3 regions of the Paenibacillus sp. sgz302164 genome follow, and region 1 is predicted to be linked to each of the others. Evidence: riboswitches for the same ligand, from Rfam matches in the RefSeq annotation. Region 1 holds a riboswitch; each other region holds the start of a gene.
What was found. A riboswitch is a leader RNA that binds a small molecule or an ion and turns the genes downstream of it on or off. The one in region 1 is predicted to bind cyclic di-AMP.
Positions count from the first base shown of each region.

Region 2: it holds a riboswitch for cyclic di-AMP, as region 1 does, so the genes downstream of both, AC0LWT_RS31090 (CAP domain-containing protein) here and AC0LWT_RS22680 (hypothetical protein) in region 1, are expected to answer to the same signal.
Region 3: it holds a riboswitch for cyclic di-AMP, as region 1 does, so the genes downstream of both, AC0LWT_RS28965 (KamA family radical SAM protein) here and AC0LWT_RS22680 (hypothetical protein) in region 1, are expected to answer to the same signal.

Region 1 covers NZ_JBVYOL010000014.1:108,124-114,620, reverse strand. The annotation lists gene AC0LWT_RS22685 (beta-galactosidase) at 1-1,168, opposite strand, end outside; cyclic di-AMP (ydaO/yuaA leader) riboswitch at 1,655-1,838, shown strand; gene AC0LWT_RS22680 (hypothetical protein) at 1,848-2,144, shown strand; gene AC0LWT_RS22675 (class I SAM-dependent methyltransferase) at 2,709-3,485, opposite strand; gene AC0LWT_RS22670 (hypothetical protein) at 4,192-4,455, opposite strand; gene AC0LWT_RS22665 (peroxiredoxin) at 4,714-5,277, opposite strand; gene AC0LWT_RS22660 (glutaredoxin family protein) at 5,307-5,546, opposite strand; gene AC0LWT_RS22655 (NAD(P)/FAD-dependent oxidoreductase) at 5,572-6,495, opposite strand.
Region 2 covers NZ_JBVYOL010000025.1:89,009-95,505, forward strand. The annotation lists gene AC0LWT_RS31070 (IDEAL domain-containing protein) at 1-231, opposite strand, end outside; gene AC0LWT_RS31075 (MHYT domain-containing protein) at 627-2,987, opposite strand; gene AC0LWT_RS31080 (DUF4062 domain-containing protein) at 3,137-4,288, shown strand; gene AC0LWT_RS31085 (hypothetical protein) at 4,285-4,470, shown strand; cyclic di-AMP (ydaO/yuaA leader) riboswitch at 4,659-4,795, shown strand; gene AC0LWT_RS31090 (CAP domain-containing protein) at 4,803-5,687, shown strand; gene AC0LWT_RS31095 (DUF4188 domain-containing protein) at 5,774-6,283, opposite strand; gene AC0LWT_RS31100 (TetR/AcrR family transcriptional regulator) at 6,294-6,497, opposite strand, start outside.
Region 3 covers NZ_JBVYOL010000022.1:3,843-10,339, forward strand. The annotation lists gene AC0LWT_RS28960 (hypothetical protein) at 1-72, opposite strand, end outside; gene AC0LWT_RS28965 (KamA family radical SAM protein) at 234-1,382, opposite strand; cyclic di-AMP (ydaO/yuaA leader) riboswitch at 1,607-1,746, opposite strand; gene AC0LWT_RS28970 (S-layer homology domain-containing protein) at 1,793-5,623, opposite strand; gene nikE (nickel import ATP-binding protein NikE) at 6,082-6,497, opposite strand, start outside.

The sequences.
Region 1 (6,497 bases):
TCGGCAGGAACAAAAACTTGCGCGCCACATCGCTGGTCATATAAGTCATGCCGACGACAGGCAGCGGACGCCCGTCCTTCACAAAATAGTCGCGGCCTGCCGACATCGGCTCTCCCTGGCGGAGAAGCTCCGCATCGTAGCCCCAGAAGCCTTGGCGGAACAAGCGGACCTCTCCCGTATTGGCGACGGCTTTGCACTCTGCCGTATAATAGCCCGCTTCCAGATCGACAGGCACTTGAAACCGCCGGTACGAAAGCTCGCGGGAAGCGTTCATTTGCACTTCGGCCGACCAGACCGGTTCGGTACCGTCCGCTTTGCCGACCTTGATCGAGAACGTCCAGGAGGCATTGGCCGAAGCCGAAAGGGCTCCCGCCCGGTTCCCCAAAGTTTGCAGCTGCACGGTCAGCGCAGCCCGATCCCCCGGATCGTAGCAAGCATAGTTGGGCTTGAACCAAATTTCCGTAACGCCTCTTTGGACAAATGCGGCCAGATCGGTGATCAGCGAAGCACCACCTTGCGACCAGAAGACGCTATCCGTCAGCAGGTTCGCCAAAACCCAGCGCCCGCCGGCAAAAACGCCCTTCGTGTTCTCGATCAGAACGACTGGGGCGGCGACTTCGCGGCCTTCTGCCGAGATCCCTTTTAAAAGCGGAATCATATGCGCATCCATAGGTCCGCTGGAACCGATCTGGCCCGGATGATCGTCCGAACGCGTAACGTGCAAAGCAAGACCGACGGTCGGCTGCACCGCAATGAGCGATTCGCGGCCTGCCAGCAGCGGCAGCTCGTCGTGCGCCGCATACCGCGCAATTGGAGCAGGATCGACAGGCAGCGCTTCGTGAATATGCAGCTTCTGATGGTAAACCGTTTGCTCGGCTTCCTGCTGCCAGCCGTTTTCGCCGCGATAGACAGGCACCTTGAACGGCACGCTGCCTACATGGACGATCCCTTTGCCCCTGCCGGCTAAACTTTCAATCGCCGTCCACGCATCTTTCGGAAAATATTTGCCGTGCAGATGAACGAACCCTTCCGCCCCCTCCAAAGCTTGCGCCAGCTCGGCAGCGGCAACCAGGCGTCCCACACCGGCAAGCTCCTCCAACTGCCCGCGCTCCGGGCGGACTCCTTCATAAGGAAAGTCAGGATCGTAAAAAATAACCAATTGGCTCATAAGTTCATCCTCCATAGGTACGCCGCTCAAAGCGCGCCCCCGATGTTATTATTGTTAGCCTAACAAATAATCGTTATGTACATAATGTAATCACTTTTCGCAGGAAGGTCAATGATTTTTTGCCAAAACAACGTTCACTTCCGTTTTTTTGTTATTTTGTTATCATAACGGACAATCCACGGCTGTCTTTTTGCTGTAAATTCACCCGCAAACCTCGATCCGTTCCGTACCGGACTAGCTCAGCAGCTCCATGCACCATATGGTCGACCGACCGCCGTCATGCAGCGCAACACCGCGCGCCGGGAGCTGCGCGCAGCAGCATTAGCGTCCCATCGCGAGCGGCAGCGCCATAAGATATGAAAACAGATCAAGTAAACGTTGCTTTCATCCGCTAGCGGCAAAAATCGGGCAAAAAAACGCGTTTTTGCGGTTTTACTTTCTTCCGCCTCAGGCGTATCATTCAATTATCCGACTGCCGCAATGCGGCGGATCGGATCGTTTAATCCCGCAAGGGAACGGGGGAACCGACACATGCCAAAGGCGTGCTTGTATCCGTGAGAGGCAAGCGCCAGCCGGCGGCATACGGGGTGAATCCTGGCTAACCCCAGGTAGGGCAACTCTCACGGCCCGAATCCGGCAGCTAACCTCGTCAACGCAATGGAGAGAGGACGGATGCGCGATGTTTAGCAAACTTCATCAATTGGAACAAATGGTACCCGAGAAAAATAAAGATATTGCGCTGTACGCCAAACACGTCATTGAAGCGCTGGATCAATTCGAAGACCACCACCGCAAGCTCGTCGCCGCACAAGCCATTGCCGGCATCAAGCAAAACGGCGAAGTTGAATCGGCCTTTTACGAGACGATCCGGAACATGAAAGACCATCTGCTCGCAACACTGGAATGGACAATCGAAGATCTCCAGCACAAAGGCGACAAAAACTATAAAAAGCACTTTGTCGACGGTGTGGAGTAAACCGAAAAGAACGTACAAAACCTCCAGTCCACGATGATCTGGCAAAACACTTTGTCGACGGTGTGGAGTAGTCGAGAAGAACGTACAAACCTCCGGCACCGCTTAATCTGGCAAAACACTTTGTCGACGGTGTGGAGTAAGTTGAAAAGAGCGCAAAAACCTCCAGTCCCGCTTAACCGGCGAGGCTGGAGGTTTGTTTGTGGTGCGGCGCGGCATGGCGTGGCAGTTGACAAACTGCGGAAGTGCAGACCTGCCCTCTAGAGCTGACGGGTCATTGGCAACGAGCTGAAAGCCTGCAAAAGTACAGGCTTTTTCGCTTAAAACGACCCGTTCGGAGGAAAAACCTGCAATTGTGCAGGAATTCCCGCTCCTAACAGGGCCGAGCCCCGGTTTTAGCGAAAAAACCTGCAGATTTGCAGGAATTTTTCCCCTGCACGGGCAGCGTGGAGCAAAAAGATGTACTTTTGCAGGCTTTGCGATGCCAATTGGGTTGGGGCGCTGTTTTCAATGGTGGTGTAGAACGTGCAGAACATATCGTTGGAACCTTTGGCGCCCCTGTCACCCTTAGGACTCGCGAACGGCCAGTACGCGAACCCGTACATAGTCCGCGCTCCAGGCGCCGTTCGCGTAGAGACGCGGACGCAGCCGCTCCTCGGCGCGGCGCAGAGCCGTTTCTTTGACGTCGTCCGCGAGGCCGTCAAAGAAGAAGTCGGCGAAGGTGTCGATCCAGAGCCGCATGCCTTGCTCCCCGCCCGAAAGCGCCGTCGGGCGGGCAAAATGCTCGGCGCAGGCGACGCGGAAGCCGTGCGCCTCCAGCAGCGTGGTATATTCCCCGATACTCGGGAAATACCACGGATTCCGCGCCTGGGCATCGATGCCCAGGCCTTGCAGTGCCTCCGCGATCGCCTCTGTGATCGCGGCGATATTGTCCTTGCCGCCAAATTCGGCGGCAAAGCGCCCGCCCGTCCGCAGCGCGAGCCGGACGGTTTCCACCGCCGCTTCCGGCGGCTTGATCCAATGCAGCGCAGCATTGGAGAAGACGCCGTCGAAGCGGCGCGGGCTGCGGTAGGCGGTCGCGTCCCCCACCGTGAATTCCAGGCCCGGGTATTTGGCCCGGGCCTGCGCGATCATCGACTCGGAGAAGTCGATGCCCGCGGGTTCTGCGCCGAGCCGCGCCAGCTCGGCGGCGAGGTCTCCCGTGCCGCATCCGAGGTCGAGGATGCGCTCTCCGCGCTGCGGCGCCAGCAGCGCCAGCGCGGTTTGGCCGTAGCCGGAGACAAAGCTCATGTTGGCATCATACTGCGCGGCATTCCAATTTTTCGCGGCTTGTTCTTCTGTCATGGAATCATCCCTGCTTTCTTATGCATACTAGGCTGGCTAACGTTAGTTGGTTTTATTATACTCGCCACACTTATAATTACTAATATATAATAACTCTTATTTCCATAGATAATACCTATAAGTGTTCGAGGAGTCTATCCGACGAACTCGGTAGAAGGTATGTGCAAGCGAATTGGCGGTTTCTACCCAGCGCTAGCGGCATATATGCAGTTTTGTTCATTAAGTCCGCACAAAAGCAACTCCGCCCGACAGACTCCTGGTTGAACGCTACGAAAAAAACGTTCATTCAGGACGACCAGTTAGTCTGTACTATGATCCGTAAGTTCCCGGCACTGACGAACTGCTCTAGCGTTATTCGCACTTCTTAGTTGAACGTTTCGTCTACGCTACAATACGTAGTTTCCCATCGTCTGCGCGATGGCGCTATCGAACTGGACGAGCGTTATTCGCCTTTATTTCTTCGCGGCTGCGTTGTAACGAACCTGAGCGTCGTTGTTAGGCTCCTCCATCGTTCATTCGGGTGGTTTTCCCACGAAATAAGGCTGCCTCGGTGCGTTACATGCTGAAAAGCCTTCTGGGAGCACGTTTAAGACTTGTATGGTTCGTTACAATTTGTTTGGCCGCGAACTTGCGTTATTGTAACCCACTACTGCTTCAGCCGCAAGCAGGCCCGATCAAGACGGGAACTGCCTCTAGCCTCTACGCTTCACAAATAAGACAGGACGATCGAAATCGCCACACCCCCGAGGGAGATCCAAAATAAATAAGAGCGGGCCAGTCTACGCAGGCTTTTGTCCTGCCGGTCGATGACCGTTTTTTTGCGCGAGCCGCTTTCGCCGGTTTCTCCCTCCGTCTCGTCCGAAATCTGGGTGCGCCAATTGATAAATTGGAAGCCGATCCCGCTGACTACCACGGAAATCATCAACAAAATCAACGAACCCATAAAAAGTTTATCCGAAATAGACTGCATCCTCTTGCCTCCTGTCCCGTTTCTCCCAAACGACCGCCCTGCCCTGAAATGATTTCATCACCCGGACGAGCCGCGCCATCGGTACGGGAGTCTTGGTGTTACTATTATACTTCAAATGGGATAAACCTCTATCGGTGTTTTTCGAAAATGTGAGGGCCGCGTTTAGAGGCAGGTTTAATCGGTTAAAAAAAAGCCTCAACCGCAAAAACGGTCAAGGCTCCATGCAAGCGATACTTTCGTTGTCAAAGCGAAAACGTATTACAGCGTTTTATCCCCTGGCTTCCAGTTTGCCGGGCACAAGCCCCCTGCCTGCAAAGCTTGAAGCACGCGCAGCGTTTCTTCCACGCTGCGGCCGACGTTCATGTCCGTCACTACCTGGTAGCGGAGAATGCCTTCCGGATCGATAATGAACAGTCCGCGGTGCGCCGCGCCCGTAGCCTCGTCAAGCACTCCGTAAGCTTTTGCCGTCTCTTTGGAAAAGTCGCTGACCAGCGGGAAGCTCACCGGACCGATGCCATTTTGCTCGCGCGGCGTTTGCGTCCACGCTCTGTGCGTATAGACGCTGTCGACGGACGCGCCTACGATCTCGCAATCAAAATCGAGGAATTGCGCGTAGCTGTCGCTGAATGCCGTAATTTCCGTCGGACATACGTAAGTAAAGTCGAACGGCCAGAAGAAGAAGACCAGCCACTTTCCTCTGTAATCCTCAAGCGAAATGGATTCCTCCAAAGTTTCCATATTTTTCGTCGACAGCAGGTTGAAGGACGGGGCGGGCAGACCGATTTTGGCGGTTTCACTGGCTTGTACAATAGTTTGTGTCATGTTGTTTGCTCCTCTCGAATTGGATCGTTTTATGCGGTAACTTCAGCTAACGCTTTTTTCAGCCGGGTGACGTTCATGCCCAAAATTTTGTGCTCTCCGATCACCGTAACCGGCAAGGACATCATGCCCATGTCGTGCAGCTCTTGGCCGTATTGATCGTTAAGATCGATATTTCTTTCTTCGTAAGCGACATTTTGCTCGGTTAAATATTTTTTAAGCTGTTGGCAATAAGGGCAGTTGGTGCTGGAATATACGATAACGTTGGACATTGGTATCCATCTCCTTGTCAGTAGGTTATTTATATTGCGGGATCAATTGAGCCCGTTTGTTAATGAATTTATCGACCGCCATCGCGGCAATCGCTCCGTCCGCAGCGGCAACGACCGCTTGTTTCACGGGTGAGCGCCTTACTTCTCCGGCCCCGAACACACCGGCTACGGAAGACTGCATGAAGCTGTCAACGATCATGAAGCCTTCCTCATCCAGCGGAACCTGCTCCTGCAAAAAGTCGGTGCCGGGCTTGCTGCCCGACAGGAAAACAAACACGCCGTCAACCGGCAAAACTTCTTCCTGGCCTGCGGCCGAGCGGATTTTGAGGCCCGTTACCTGATTGTCGCCGATGACTTCCAAAGCTCTCGCTTTAAAAAGAAGCTCGGTACCCGGCAGCTCAGGCAGATGATCGACACCTTGCAGTTCAGGCCGCGGGATGACAAAAAAGATTTTCTCGGCAAATTTGGTCAGCGCATGCGCCTCTTCCAACGCTTCCTCCGAGTCGCCGATGACAGCGACCGTCTTGCCCGTGAAAAAAGCGCCGTCGCACGTAGCGCATGTGCTTACGCCGCGGCCGAGCAAATCTTCCTCGCCGGGAAGCATCCGGTTGCGCCCCTTCGAGCCGGTAGCTACGATCACCGACTTTCCTTCGAACGTCCCGTCTGCGGTAAACACATACTTCGTTTCACCTTCCACATCGACGGCGGTAATCGTCGTCTGCACGAACTCCGCGCCGAAGCCTTTGGCCTGATCGCGCATCGTATCGAGCAGTTGTTTTCCCGTCATTTCCCCAGGCGCACCCGGGTAATTCGCAATTTTATGCGTGATGGCAAGCGCCCCCGTATTCGGAGCTTTGTCGATGACGAGCGTCTTCAGGTTCCCCCTTGCCGTATAAATGGCCGCCGAAGCCCCTGCCGGACCCGCCCCGATAATAATGACATCGTACATAA
Region 2 (6,497 bases), on a different contig from region 1:
AATATCGATCAACGCTTTTATTTGTTCATCGGCTTCCATGGAAATCATCGCTAATTTTTTCAACTTGCTCACTGAAACCAAGGCAATCGTACCTATGATCTCCTCATTATCGGATTGAAGAACATTCACTCTGGCGATTCCCAACAATTCATGAATCGATTCAATGTACCCGTGGACTAATTCCCCAGCATCCGTTCTGCCTTGCACCCAATCGCTGATTTCAAAGTTCATCTTTCTGCACCACCCATCTGAAGTTATATAATTATTCTATTTAACTATCATAATAATAGTTACAGTTTATTTTGTCAAATGGCTAAGAAAAGACGGCCGCTCTTTCACAACCTACGGCCTCTATTGCACGGGTTGGGGTGCTGAAGTGGGGACAGGGCGGCTTGGCAGGGAAAAAGCCTGCGAAAGTGCAGGCTTTTTCCATGAAAGTACCTCATTTGGGCGAAAAGCCTGCGATTGTGCAGGAATTTTCTATAAAAATGTATCTGAGCCCATGTTCGCGGCGAAAAGCCTGCACATTTGCAGGAATTTTTCGTTTGCAGCGTATCATCCAAGCAAAAACTGTACTTTTGCAGGTTTTCTTCGCGCCACCAGAACCAGGCAGATTGTGCGCGCCCCTACGGCGATGTTACGAACCGGCTGATTTCGGCCAGCAGCGATTTGTGGTCGAACGAGCCTTTTTGATAAACGCTTTTTACGAAACCGTTCAATTTCATCCTGTCTTCCGACGTGATCGACTTCGCGGTGATGACGATAATCGGAATAGCGCTCCAAGCGTCGTGCTTGCGCAGCTCTTCAACGAACTGAAAGCCGTCCATCTCCGGCATCATCAAATCCAGCAAAATCAGCTCAGGTATTTTCCTTGCCATAAATTCCAAAGCGAATCTGCCGTTGCCGGCCTGGGTCACCACATACCCTTCCTTTTGCAGCAGCTTGGCCATTAAGGCGCTTGTGGTCGCGTCGTCCTCGATCACCAGAACGGAGTGTTCCTTATGTTTCGAGATGTACTTGTCTATGACGCCGATCAACCGTTCCCGCTGCACCGGCTTCGTCAGAAATTCGGAAGCGCCAAGCTCGTAGCCCAGGTGCCTGTCGTCCGTCATCGATAATATAATAACGGGAATATCCTGCAGCTCGGGATCGTTCTTAAGCGCGGCCAGCACGCTCCACCCGTCCATGCTCGGCATCAGAATGTCCAGACAGATTACCTTGGGACGAAGCTTTTTGGTCAGCAAAAGCCCTTCCTCTCCGCTCTCGGCAAACGTCAAGTCCCATCCTTCCTTGGCCAAATATTTCCGTATCAATTGTTGGTTAAAAGGCTCGTCGTCGATCACCAGAACGCTCATCGGACCGTTATCCTCCGCTGTGCCGGAATCGCCCGCGGACAGAGCCTGGCTATTGTCCCGCCCGGGAGGAACGGCAGGAAGCCAGCACGTAAATGTGCTGCCGGATCCCAGTTCGCTTTCGACCGAAATGTCGCCGCCCAAAATGCTGCAGAAGTTTTGGCTGATAGCCAGCCCGAGACCGGTGCCTCCGTACTTGCGCGTAGTTGAAGCGTCGGCTTGCGTAAACGGCTGGAACAGTTTCTCGATTTGTTCCGGCGTCATGCCGATTCCCGTATCCTTGACCCGGAAGCAGAAGCCCTCGACGCCCTTTTTCGCTTGGCGGTACACCTCGAGACCGATGGTGCCGTTTTTCGTAAATTTGCTCGCATTGCTGAGCAGGTTGAACAATATTTGCCGCATCTTCGTCACATCGGTCGTGATTTCGCCTTCTATTTCGCTGGATTCCAGCCGGTTCCCATTGCCTTCGATCATCGGTTTTACCGTCGTCAGCACGTCCTGAATCAGTTCCGGCAAATGGCACGGCTCCAAATAAATTTCCATTTTACCGGCTTCGATTTTCGAAATATCCAAAATATCGTTAATAAGCGCCAGCAGATGCCTGCCCGATTTGCCGATTTTGCCAAGATCGTCCACAAAAGTCGGCTCGCCCAGTTCTTCCGCTTCCTCCATCAGCATTTCGCTGTACCCGATGATAGCATTGAGCGGCGTCCGCAGTTCATGGCTCATATTGGCCAGAAACTGGCTTTTGATCATATTCGCCTGGATCGCCTCGTCGTGGGCTTTCTCAAGCTGTGCCGTGCGTTCCTTCACCAATTCCTCCAAATGGTCGTTTAACTTTCGGAGCTCCTGGTTCATGATGTAAATTTCGTTTGTTTTTTCCTCAATCTCCAAATCTTTATGAGACAGGCGCTTGGAAATATAAATTCCCAAGAGGGACAGTGCGAGCGTAAACAAAGTGCCTCCGGCTATGAAATAAGCCGACCATTTTTGATCCAGCACCATTCCTGAGGATAGCGCCGCTTTGCCCCCCAAATGAAACTGCGCGGCCATCATTCCCGTATAATGCATACCGACGATCGCGGCGCCCATAATCAATCCGCTTCCGATCTTTTTCCACACTTCGCCGCTTTCTTTTCCCGTACGGAAATAAAACGATAACCATAAAGCCGCGATGGAGGCGACGATCGCAATGACGATGGACAGCGCAAAATAGAACGGGTCGTACGAAATATCGACCTGCATGGCGGCCATGCCGATGTAATGCATCGCCGAAATGCCCACGGCCAGCATCAGCCCGCCGCCGATCAATTGGCGCAATGTCAGCTGATTGCGGCCCACGACGTTCAGAGCGACGAAAGACGCGCTGACAGCCGCGAGCACGGACAACAGCACGAGCATAAGATCGTATCCGATCGGTATAGGCAGAGAAAAGGCGAGCATTCCGACAAAATGCATCGACCATATGCCCATCCCCATGGCAATGGCGCCGAATGAGAGCCACAGCCAACGGGCTCCGCCTGCGGCAGTACTGATCCGTGCGGTTAAATCAAGAACCGTATAAGACGCAACGACAGCTACGATATATGAAAATATGACCAGTCCCGTATCGTACGTACCATGAACATGCTGCATGTACAATCCCTCTCTCTGTTTGTCGATTATTGTCGTAATGTCGTTCTTTCAATATATTACCATCCCTCTCTTCACTTGCTCAATGAAAATATGCGAAAAAAGCATCAAATAAGGTATAATAGTTGCAGATAAGGTAAGGGGTGAACGTTTTGCCTAAAGCGAAAATATTCATTAGCTCCGTAGGCCAAGACGAATTGCGGCCGATTCGAAACGCCGTTTTCGAGCAATTGACGGAAATCGGGCATGATCCTCTTATGTACGAACGAAATTTTGGCCCGTGGGACTCGCATCAGGATCCTATTAGCAAATGCCTCAAAAAAGTCGAAGAGTCGGAAGTTTTTCTTTTATTTATTAAAGATAAAGGGGGCACGTTCTACCCCAAATACGACCGGACGATTACCCATCTGGAGTACATACAGGCAACCCGTTTGAATAAGACCGTGCTTGTCTTTGTAGAAACCGGCGTCAAGCGCCTGTTTTTCAGCACTATGAAAGGCATTATCGAAGAAATTACGAACAGGCATGCCGAAGAAACCGGGGCTTATCCTAAAGCCGCGGACATTACAGCCGCATTAAAAAGCCATACTCAAGTACCTTCCCACATCGATCCGTACGTGTGGTTTTTCATCGATGATTTGGTCAAAAAAGGGATTTATATGGAAGAGCTCTCACTGGGTGTCTCTATCGACTGGAAAGACTATTTCAGCGACTTGATGCGCAGAGGCGTTCTGCTGCTTCCGCTTGAAGCTACGTTCGAAACGTATACGAAACAAATTCAACTGCATGAAGAGTTCGCTCAATTCATCGAGCGCAATATTCCGCTTTTTCAACATTTACCGAAAGATCGGATGGCGCTCTTTTTCGCCGATTTTATGAGCAAGCTCAAAGGCAGAATGGTAAAGCGCCATTATGGAAACTATATGTCCGAGGACATCGGCGCCTTTCATGATTGCTCGGCCGTTACGATATATACGCGCGACAACGGGCGGATGAATTTGCTGCTGGAAGTCGGGAATACGACTAGCGAACCTTTTTTTCTGCTGAATAATGAAAAATCGTACGTATCGATTACGGCGAAAAGGGACAATCCGGAGCAGCTTTTTTTCAATGAAGCCAAGCAAACGCTCTACTTAACGGTAAAATGCCAGGACCGGGTCATGACCTGCCACTTTCGGGCCGATTCCGGCTGGGATGCGCGGAAGTTTGTCACTTTTCGAGATGACGTATTATATGCTATAATGAACCAGAACCCTATGGTTTTTGAATTTGCCCGGAAAATGATCGGAGGGATGCAGCCATGACAACTGTATATGTATCCATTAACGGAAAAGTGTCGGTAGCCGTAGGCGAGCAGCCCAAAGACGCGCTGCTTTTTGTTTCTCCCAACAAGAGCTTTCAAGATTTGCTAAGAGAGCAAAAGGAAGAAAGCACGAAAGCTTTGGAATTGATAAAAAGCCGGTTCGCGGCAGCAAGACGCCGATAAGCGAACAGCGTACATACCAACCGAAACGACGCCAAGCGCGGCCAGATCAGGGAAACCTGACGGCCGGGCTTTTTTTGTTGCGGCTGCCTGTTTCTATCAATGGAAACATTTGAGGGGTGATCCCCCCTAGTTTTCTATGCTAGAATGAAACCCACAGAAGGACGTGGGAAACTGCTGTTCTTGCTGAGCAAACAAAACGGCCAAAGCATCGAAAGATGCACGGGGGAACCTCTTTATTTGGGGTGAAGCCATTGCAAAATGGCAGGGTGATTTCTCTTTGACCCGAATCCGTCAGCTAACCTCGTAGGCCAAAAAAGGAGAGGATGGTTTTAATGCGTTTCAAGAAAACAGCTATCACAGGTGCGCTGGTATTAGGCATGATCGTAAGTTCCGGAGCGGCATCCGCAGCTACTTACACTGTGAACGGCCAAGTCATCGGCAACCTGCAGGGGCTCCCGCAAGGGCTTCAGCAAAACATTCAGCAATTACTTCAGCAAGGACTCCAGCAAGGAAATTCTCAAGGAACTTCCCTGGACAGCTTGCTTCAGCAATATCCGCAATTGTTTGATCCGAGCAACTGGGCCGGCCTGTTTAAATCTCCCGGCAATTACAATATGCCATCGGGTTCTTACCATCATCACGTAAGACATCATGGCTCAGACTCGAATACCGGAACGCCTTCCACCGGCACAACGCCGACGGATACGCCTTCTACGGGTACTGACACAGGCAGTGGCACAGGTACGACGACACAACCTTCTACGGGCACTGATACGGGAACAACGACACAGCCTTCCACAGGCACTGATACAGGAACGACAACAGGCACGACTACGGACACTTCCAGCTCCACTTATGCCGATCAAGTCGTCACCCTGGTCAATCAGGAACGGGCCAAAGCAGGCTTGAGCCCGCTTACAAGCGACTCCAGTTTGGCTGCTATGGCGCTTGATAAAGCGAAAGACATGTACAACAACCATTACTTCGATCACACTTCGCCAACTTACGGATCTCCGTTCGATATGATGACCAAATACGGAATCCAGTACACGTATGCCGGCGAAAATATTGCCATGGGGCAGCAAACTCCGCAAGAAGTTATGACTGCCTGGATGAACAGCGAAGGTCATCGCCAAAACATCTTAAGCCCTAACTACACGAAAATTGGCGTAGCCTTTTACAACAACGAATGGGTTCAAGAATTTATCGCCAATTAATATTGATTCATACGACAACCGTTTCCGAACCCTCCGGAAACGGTTGTTTTGCTGTTCGCTACTATTGTCCCGCAGTTCGCTTCAGATTATACCGCGGGATTCGGCGGAGTCGGTACGGCGGGATCGTTGGTTCCGCCCGTTCTTCTGCGGGCGGTCTCCCTTTTTCCCGTAGCCGGCACATGTTCGCCTGCAGCCCCAAGCCCCATGCGCGGCATATTGCCGTACACGCATTCATACTGCCCCTCCTTCATGAGATACGTCTCATGAAAAATGCCGACCGTCCCGTCCGTGCCGACGCTCCGGTTGAATGCCTGCCACGCTTTCAAGTGCACGCCGCCGCGCGCGTATTTCTCCAGATCATCGAACGACTTCCAGTACTGGATCAGCGTCACTCCGCGCCAGCTTAACAAATATTCGGAGTGCAAAAATCCGAGCTCGGGATGGCTGTACAATTCTTTCAGCATTTTGGGCATCGCGCTCATAACAGGCCACCATTTATGGACGGCCCAGAGCTTGTTGACACGCATTCCGATAATAAATACGACGAATGAATCCCCCATTTGGGCCGTATACCGGCCCGGAACGACTTTTGCCATAGAAAACACCCTACTTTCCGATGAATTGTAAATGCATGTCGTAAAAAGCCATGTAATCCGAAGCTTTGAACATATGAGCGGTTAAATAAGCGCCGTAAAACAGCGTGACCAGCATCGCTACCAAGTTTTCGGTATCCCGCTCGGCGTCAATGCCGCCGTCTTGTTTGGCCTCCTCGACAAACTGCCGGAAGCGTTTGTCGAGATTCGGGTCGAC
Region 3 (6,497 bases), on a different contig from region 1:
TCCCTGACTCGTAAAGAAGAAGAAAATTCCCGCCAAGACGAGAAGTGCTCCAAGCAGCGTCTTCTTATCCACCGTATACCTCCGCTATTCCATAAAATCAATATTTACTTCATTCTAGAATAAATCGGTTTGCTCCGCCAGCACCCCTGGAACGATTTTCCCTACGTCCCGAGACGGAGGCGCGGCCCCCTCTCGGGTACAGGTACGGTTAGCGGCGGCGCATGAGAAAACGGTTAGCGGCTTAGCAATTCGTTGGCGGAGACAATGTTATCGTTTTTCTTTTTCGGCTTGTTCCAGAACTGCTCATTTCCGGGCAAATCATCGAACCAGGCCGCATGCTCAGGGCAGTCGAGCGCCATAAATTTTCCGTACTGGTCGTCCCGGGATTGATGGTATTTCAAATAAGCCTTCCCATTCTCGATGGCTAAAATTTCGATTTTGCCGGAAGTGTGGCTCATCGATAGGCGGACACGCTTGCCCAGGCCGGACGTGAGGGCCTTCGCCTCTTCCACGATCCGGTACACGCGTTCCAGCGGCAGTACGAAATCTTTATTGCCGGCGACGGGCCGGTTAATGAAAAAATAATAAGGCGTGACACCCGCCCACGAAAGCTCATCCAGCAGCTCCGCAAGCACCTCGGGCCGATCGTTGATCCCTTTTAGAACGGGCGTTTGGTTCACGACAATCGCTCCCGCTTGATGGAGCGCTTCAAATCCCTTCTTCGCTTCCGCCGTAATTTCGCGCGGATGATTGATATGCGCCATCACGTAGATGCGTCGCTCCGAGTCGGAATGCTTCCGGATGGACTCCAGCAGCTTCTCGTCTTCGTAGATCCGCATCGGATTGAACACGGGAATTTTCGAGCCGAGCCGAATGATCTTCACATGGTCGATCGCTCTCAACCGTTCGAAGATGCCGTTCAGCCTTGCCGTGGAAAGGATCAAACTGTCCCCTCCCGTCAGCAGCACATTGTTGATCTCCTTGTGCCGGGCGATATAGGCCAGCCCCGGGTCGACGTTCGACATCGCCTCGCTGACATCGTTGCGGAACAACCGCTTGCGGAAACAATAGCGGCAGTAAGCGCCGCAAACCTCGGATACGATCAAAAGGGCCGTCGTCCTGTATTTATGCTGGCAGCCGGGAACGACATAATTCGTGTCCTCATCCGACGCGTCCCACCTTCCATATTCGGACAGCTCCCCGTCATTGGGAATGATCAATTTCTTGATCGGATCTTCCGGGTTGTTCCAATCTATCAGTTTCAAGTAATAATCGTTTACGCGAAACACGAATTTTTCCGTTATTTGCTTCAACCTTGTTCGATCGCGTTCGGGAATCTCCAGGATTTTATCAATATCGGTAATATATTTCGGTTGCGGCATATTTCATCCTCCTTGAAAAGACAGAATGTTGGCTTTCAACGAATCCAAGACGGCTGTCTATCTCCTCCTTCCGCGGATCAAAGCTGCGAAATAAAAATGACCCGTCTTATAGCCGGCAAGAGGACATGTCGATGCCTCCGGGCCGAAACTATACGTCGGGTCCAAATGAACACAAAAAGACCCGAATAAACGGGTCAGCAAATGCGAATATAACACAATGCAACTATGACCCACCTACTGCTGACGAGGTTAGCTGCCGGGCTCGGGAAAGATGGTTCCCTACATAAACATCATGATTCGCCCCAAAAAGATTGGTTCCCCCGCTTTCCGATTCGTTAAACCGGAAATTAAGCGTATTTTTATCTTACACAAACACCGCCGGAGAGTCAATGACGCAGCGGGATTCCGCACTAAATCAGATCCGACTTTTGCAGAAGTCTTTGAACAATAACGGAAACCTCCGCTCTCGATATGAATGCTCCAGGATCCAGCACGGCGCCGTTTCGTCCGGAAAAGATCCCGGATGCCAAGCAGTCGGAAATCCCGTTCTTCGCCCAATTCGATATCGTACCCGCGTCGGTGAAGGAGTTCAATAGCTGTCCTGCATTTGCGGAAGACTTCGCTTTGAGCCCTGTAATAGCCATTGCTCTGGCCATGATCACCATCGCTTGTTCGCGTGTAATCTTATCATTCGGGCGGAAGGTGCCGTCTTCAAAACCGCTAATCAGGTTGTACGCGAAGGCCGTTCCAACCGCGCCGGCATACCAATCTTTCGAATTAACGTCAGAGAAAGACAGTGCCCCTGCTTTTGGCTGCAGTCCTAATCCGCGAATCAAAATTGCCGCAAACTCCGCTCGTGTAATATCTTGATCGGGATTGAAGAAGCCTTTGCCGACGCCATTGATGATCATACGCGATCCCATATCGTTTATCGCTTCTTTGGCCCAGTGCGCCTCCGCATCCTTAAACTCAACCGGATGCCATACGACAGAATAGGCGCTATTCGTTATGCTGTTTATCTTGGCATAAAGCTTGCCGTCCAGCCGCACGATTTTGGTCGGCACATGGCGCAGCGTTCCATCCGTTTCAACCACGACACCAGTTGTGATTTTGTCAGGATCAACGCCATCCGGAATCGCTATTGTACGTTCAACATAAGCTTTGAACCCGTTGACTTCAATCGTCTTGTCCTTATAAAGAGCTCTTACCGTAAAATCAAGCGGCGGGACAACGACCGAAATTTTTCCCTCCCCGGATTCTTTCAGAACCCCTTGCGCCGGCGTTTTTGACACAGCAATTTCGATTTGAATCTTGATATCCTCCAAGGCTGCCGATTTGCCCAACTGATTCGAAATCGATTGGATGTCGATCTGCCCGGCCGGTAAGTTATAGGTCGCTTTATCTGTTTTTATTTCCAATACCGCTTGCTGCAGTTCCATTTTGCTGATCATCTGTCCGTCAAGCTCTCCGCGCACGACATCGGATTTGGCATCCGCCAGCATCGTCACCACAGCGAATCGCCCTTCCTTCGCGAGTAGATCCCCCAGCTTGTCCCGGTCAATGCTGATGGTTGTTACCGTCTGTGAATTTACGCTCGTCACCTTGGCTGTCCCAACATTCACCGATCTGCCGTTAATGAGAACGGTAACGCCCGTTTTATCAGGTTGCGATGTAGTCGAAGGCGTCGACTGTGGCGGCGTACTTCCACCACTGTCGCCGTCGGAAGGGATCTCCAGTCTTACGGTATTAGAAACGGCAGAAACAGGGCTGCTGCCAACGCTGTTAATCGCCGCCACAGTAAACGTATAGGTCGTGCCATACGTTAAGCCCGTAACTGTGATTGGGCTGCCGGTTCCGGTTGCAGTCAGTCCTCCCGGAATCGAGGTCACGGTGTAGCCGACGATCTCACTGCCTCCATTGCTGGATGGCGCATTGAAGCTTACCTTCGCTCCGCCGTTGGCTGCAACGGCGGTTACGCCCGTCGGGGCGTCAGGTACCGCAGCAGGCACTCCCGGCGCTGTCGGTGTCACGCTGTTCGATGCGGCCGAAGGGCCGGAGTTTCCTGCGCTATTCGTCGCTACAACCGTAAACGTATATGCCGTCCCATACGTTAAGCCCGTAACCGTGATTGGGCTGCTTGTACCCGTCCACGTCAATCCTCCCGGACTTGAAGTTACCGTATAGCCGGTTATGAGGCTGCCTCCATCGTTGAGCGGGGCCGTAAAACTCACCGTTGCTTGCGATTGGCCTACTGCCACCTCCGATTTTACATCGGTCGGTACGTCCGGAGGGGTAGTTATCTCAGATAATTTCTGGATACGGTGGTTGCCGAAATCAGCGACATATACAGTGTTTCCGCTATCTATCGCTACACCGCTTGGACTAATAAATTCCCCAAGGCCGCTTCCCTCTCCGCCTCCGCTCTTCTTCCATTCTCTCCACACCCCCGTGGAAACGTCCAGCTTCTGGATGCGATTGTTGCTCATGTCAGCAACGTATACATTCCCGCCGGCATCTACCGCCACGCTGTAAGGCTCGTCAAATTCTCCAAGGCCTTTCCCCGAACCGCCGCCGCTCTTCTTCCACTCACTCCATACTCCTGTAGCTGCCGTCAGCTTCTGGATACGGTGGTTATTGGTATCCGCTACATACACATTTCCGCTGCCGTCCACCTCGATGCCGGAAGGTCCATAAAATTCTCCGAGGCCGCTTCCCGCGCCCCCTCCGCTCTTTTTCCACTCGCTCCATACTCCCGTGACTGCATCCAGCTTCTGAATACGACTGTTATTCGTATCCGCCACGTACACATTCCCGCTGCGATCTACCGCCACTCCGCTCGGATAATCAAATTCCCCACGGCCGCTTCCTTTGCCGCCTCCGCTCTTCTTCCACTCTCTCCATGCTCCCGTGGATGCCGTAAGCTTCTGGATACGGTGGTTATCACGATCGGCCACGTATACATTCCCATTGCTGTCTACAGCAACGTCGGTCGGATTCTCAAACTCTCCAAGACCGTCACCCGAACCGCCTCCGCTCTTCTTCCACTCGCTCCATATTCCTGTGGAAACCGTCAGCTTCTGGATGCGATGATTATCGTAATCGGCCACATACACATTCCGCTCGCTGTCCACCGCCACACCGCTCGGATAACTAAACTCGCCCAAGCCTTTGCCGGCAACCGCTCCCCTATATACCCATTCGATCCATACTCCTGTGGATACCGTCAGCTTCTGAATGCGCTCATTGCCAGAATCGGCCACATACACATTCCCGCTTCCATCCACCGCTATGCCTTTGGGTTGATTAAACTCTCCCAGGCCGCTGCCCGAACCACCGCCGTTCTTCTTCCACTCGCTCCATACTCCTGTGGATACCGTCAGCTTTTGAATGCGATGGTTGCTATACTCGGCCACGTATATATTCCCGTTGTTGTCTACGGCAACGTCGTACGGATTATTAAACTCGCCCGGACCGCTTCCCGCGCCCCCTCCGCTCTTCTTCCACTCGCTCCATACTCCTGTGGTTACCGTCAGCTTCTGAATGCGATGGTTGCCGGTATCCGCCACGTACATATTGCCGCTGCTGTCCAGCGCAACGCGGGATGGAAAATTAAACTCGCCTAACCCGCTCCCTTTGCCGCCCCCGCTCTTCTTCCACTCGCTCCACACGCCAGTAACTGCATCCAATTTCTGAATGCGATGATTCCAGGCATCCGCCACATACACATTCCCGCTATTGTCTACAGCCACGCCTCTCGGATTATTAAACTCGCCCAGGCCGCTTCCCGCGCCCCCTCCGCTTTTCTTCCATTCGCTCCATACTCCTGTGGATACCGTCAGCTTCTGAATGCGATGATTACTGGTATCCGCCACATACACGTTCCCGCTGACGCCTACCGCTACGCCTGCCGGATTGGAAAACTCGCCCAAACCGCTTCCATACGCCGGCCCATCCCCGCTCTTTTTCCACTCGTTCCACACTCCGGTGGCTGTATCCAGCTTCTGGATACGATGGTTATTGTTATCCGCCACATATACATTCCCACTGCTGTCTACCGCTACTCCGGTCGGATTCGAAAACCCGCCGAGCGCATTATTGCCGGTCGATCCGATCTTGGCATATTGACTCCATAGTTCCGCTGCTTGCACAGGAAATGTGAGTAATGTATTACAGACCATAATAAATACAAGGCCCCACACCCATAGCTTTCCTGCAGCCGGTTTTGCATATCTCCGATTCATAACTCCCATTCTCCTCCTCTAGCTGAACTTACACGCAATCCCTCCTGCATTTTACCAGGCATCTCTCTCAAAATTCTCACAAATGTGCCTTCAACAACAAAATGAAAGCGCATTCAAATGTGAGCAAAGTACAAGCATGCCAAAAATCGCAGGACAACGACGATAGCGGGGCATTCAAAAAATCACAGGACAACGATGATAGCGAGACATTCGAGGAGATAGTTTGCGCCGCTCCGAAAAATCGAAGAATTGTAACCACCGGCACCGGCTTAGGCGGTAACTTCCATCGCCCCCTATAAGGGAGGGCATGTTAATCATTCGAGTTCAAGGGATGTCTAACTCGTAGCTATAAGCTTTCCTGACGCACGAATATTTGCGGCGGCGATCTGCAGGGCCGGGGCGGCAAATCCGGCACGGCCTGCGTTTATTATCCGGCGGCAGCAAAGCCCTAGGATTCGTCATAGCGGAACGGGCCGCTGCGGGCGGATCGGCAGCACCGCCTGGAGCAACCGCCGGCCGGCCGGGTGGCGCAGTTCGTCAAGCCGCGATGCGTCATCCAGCGTCTCGACGATTTCGCCCCGCTCCATGACCGCTACGCGGTCGGCAAGAACCCTCACGGCCGACAAGTCGTGGGAGATGAATAAATACGACAGGCCGAACTGCTCCTTCAGCCGGCCGAGCAGCCGCAAAATACCGGCCTGCACGAGCACGTCCAGGCTGTTGACCGCCTCGTCCAGCACGATCAGCTTCGGCCGGAGGGCAATCGCGCGGGCGATGCCGACCCGCTGCAGCTGCCCGCCGCTGAACTCGTGCGGGTATTTCCCGGCGTCGTCGCCGTGCAGGCCGACCGCTTCCAGCAGCTCGCGGACGCGTT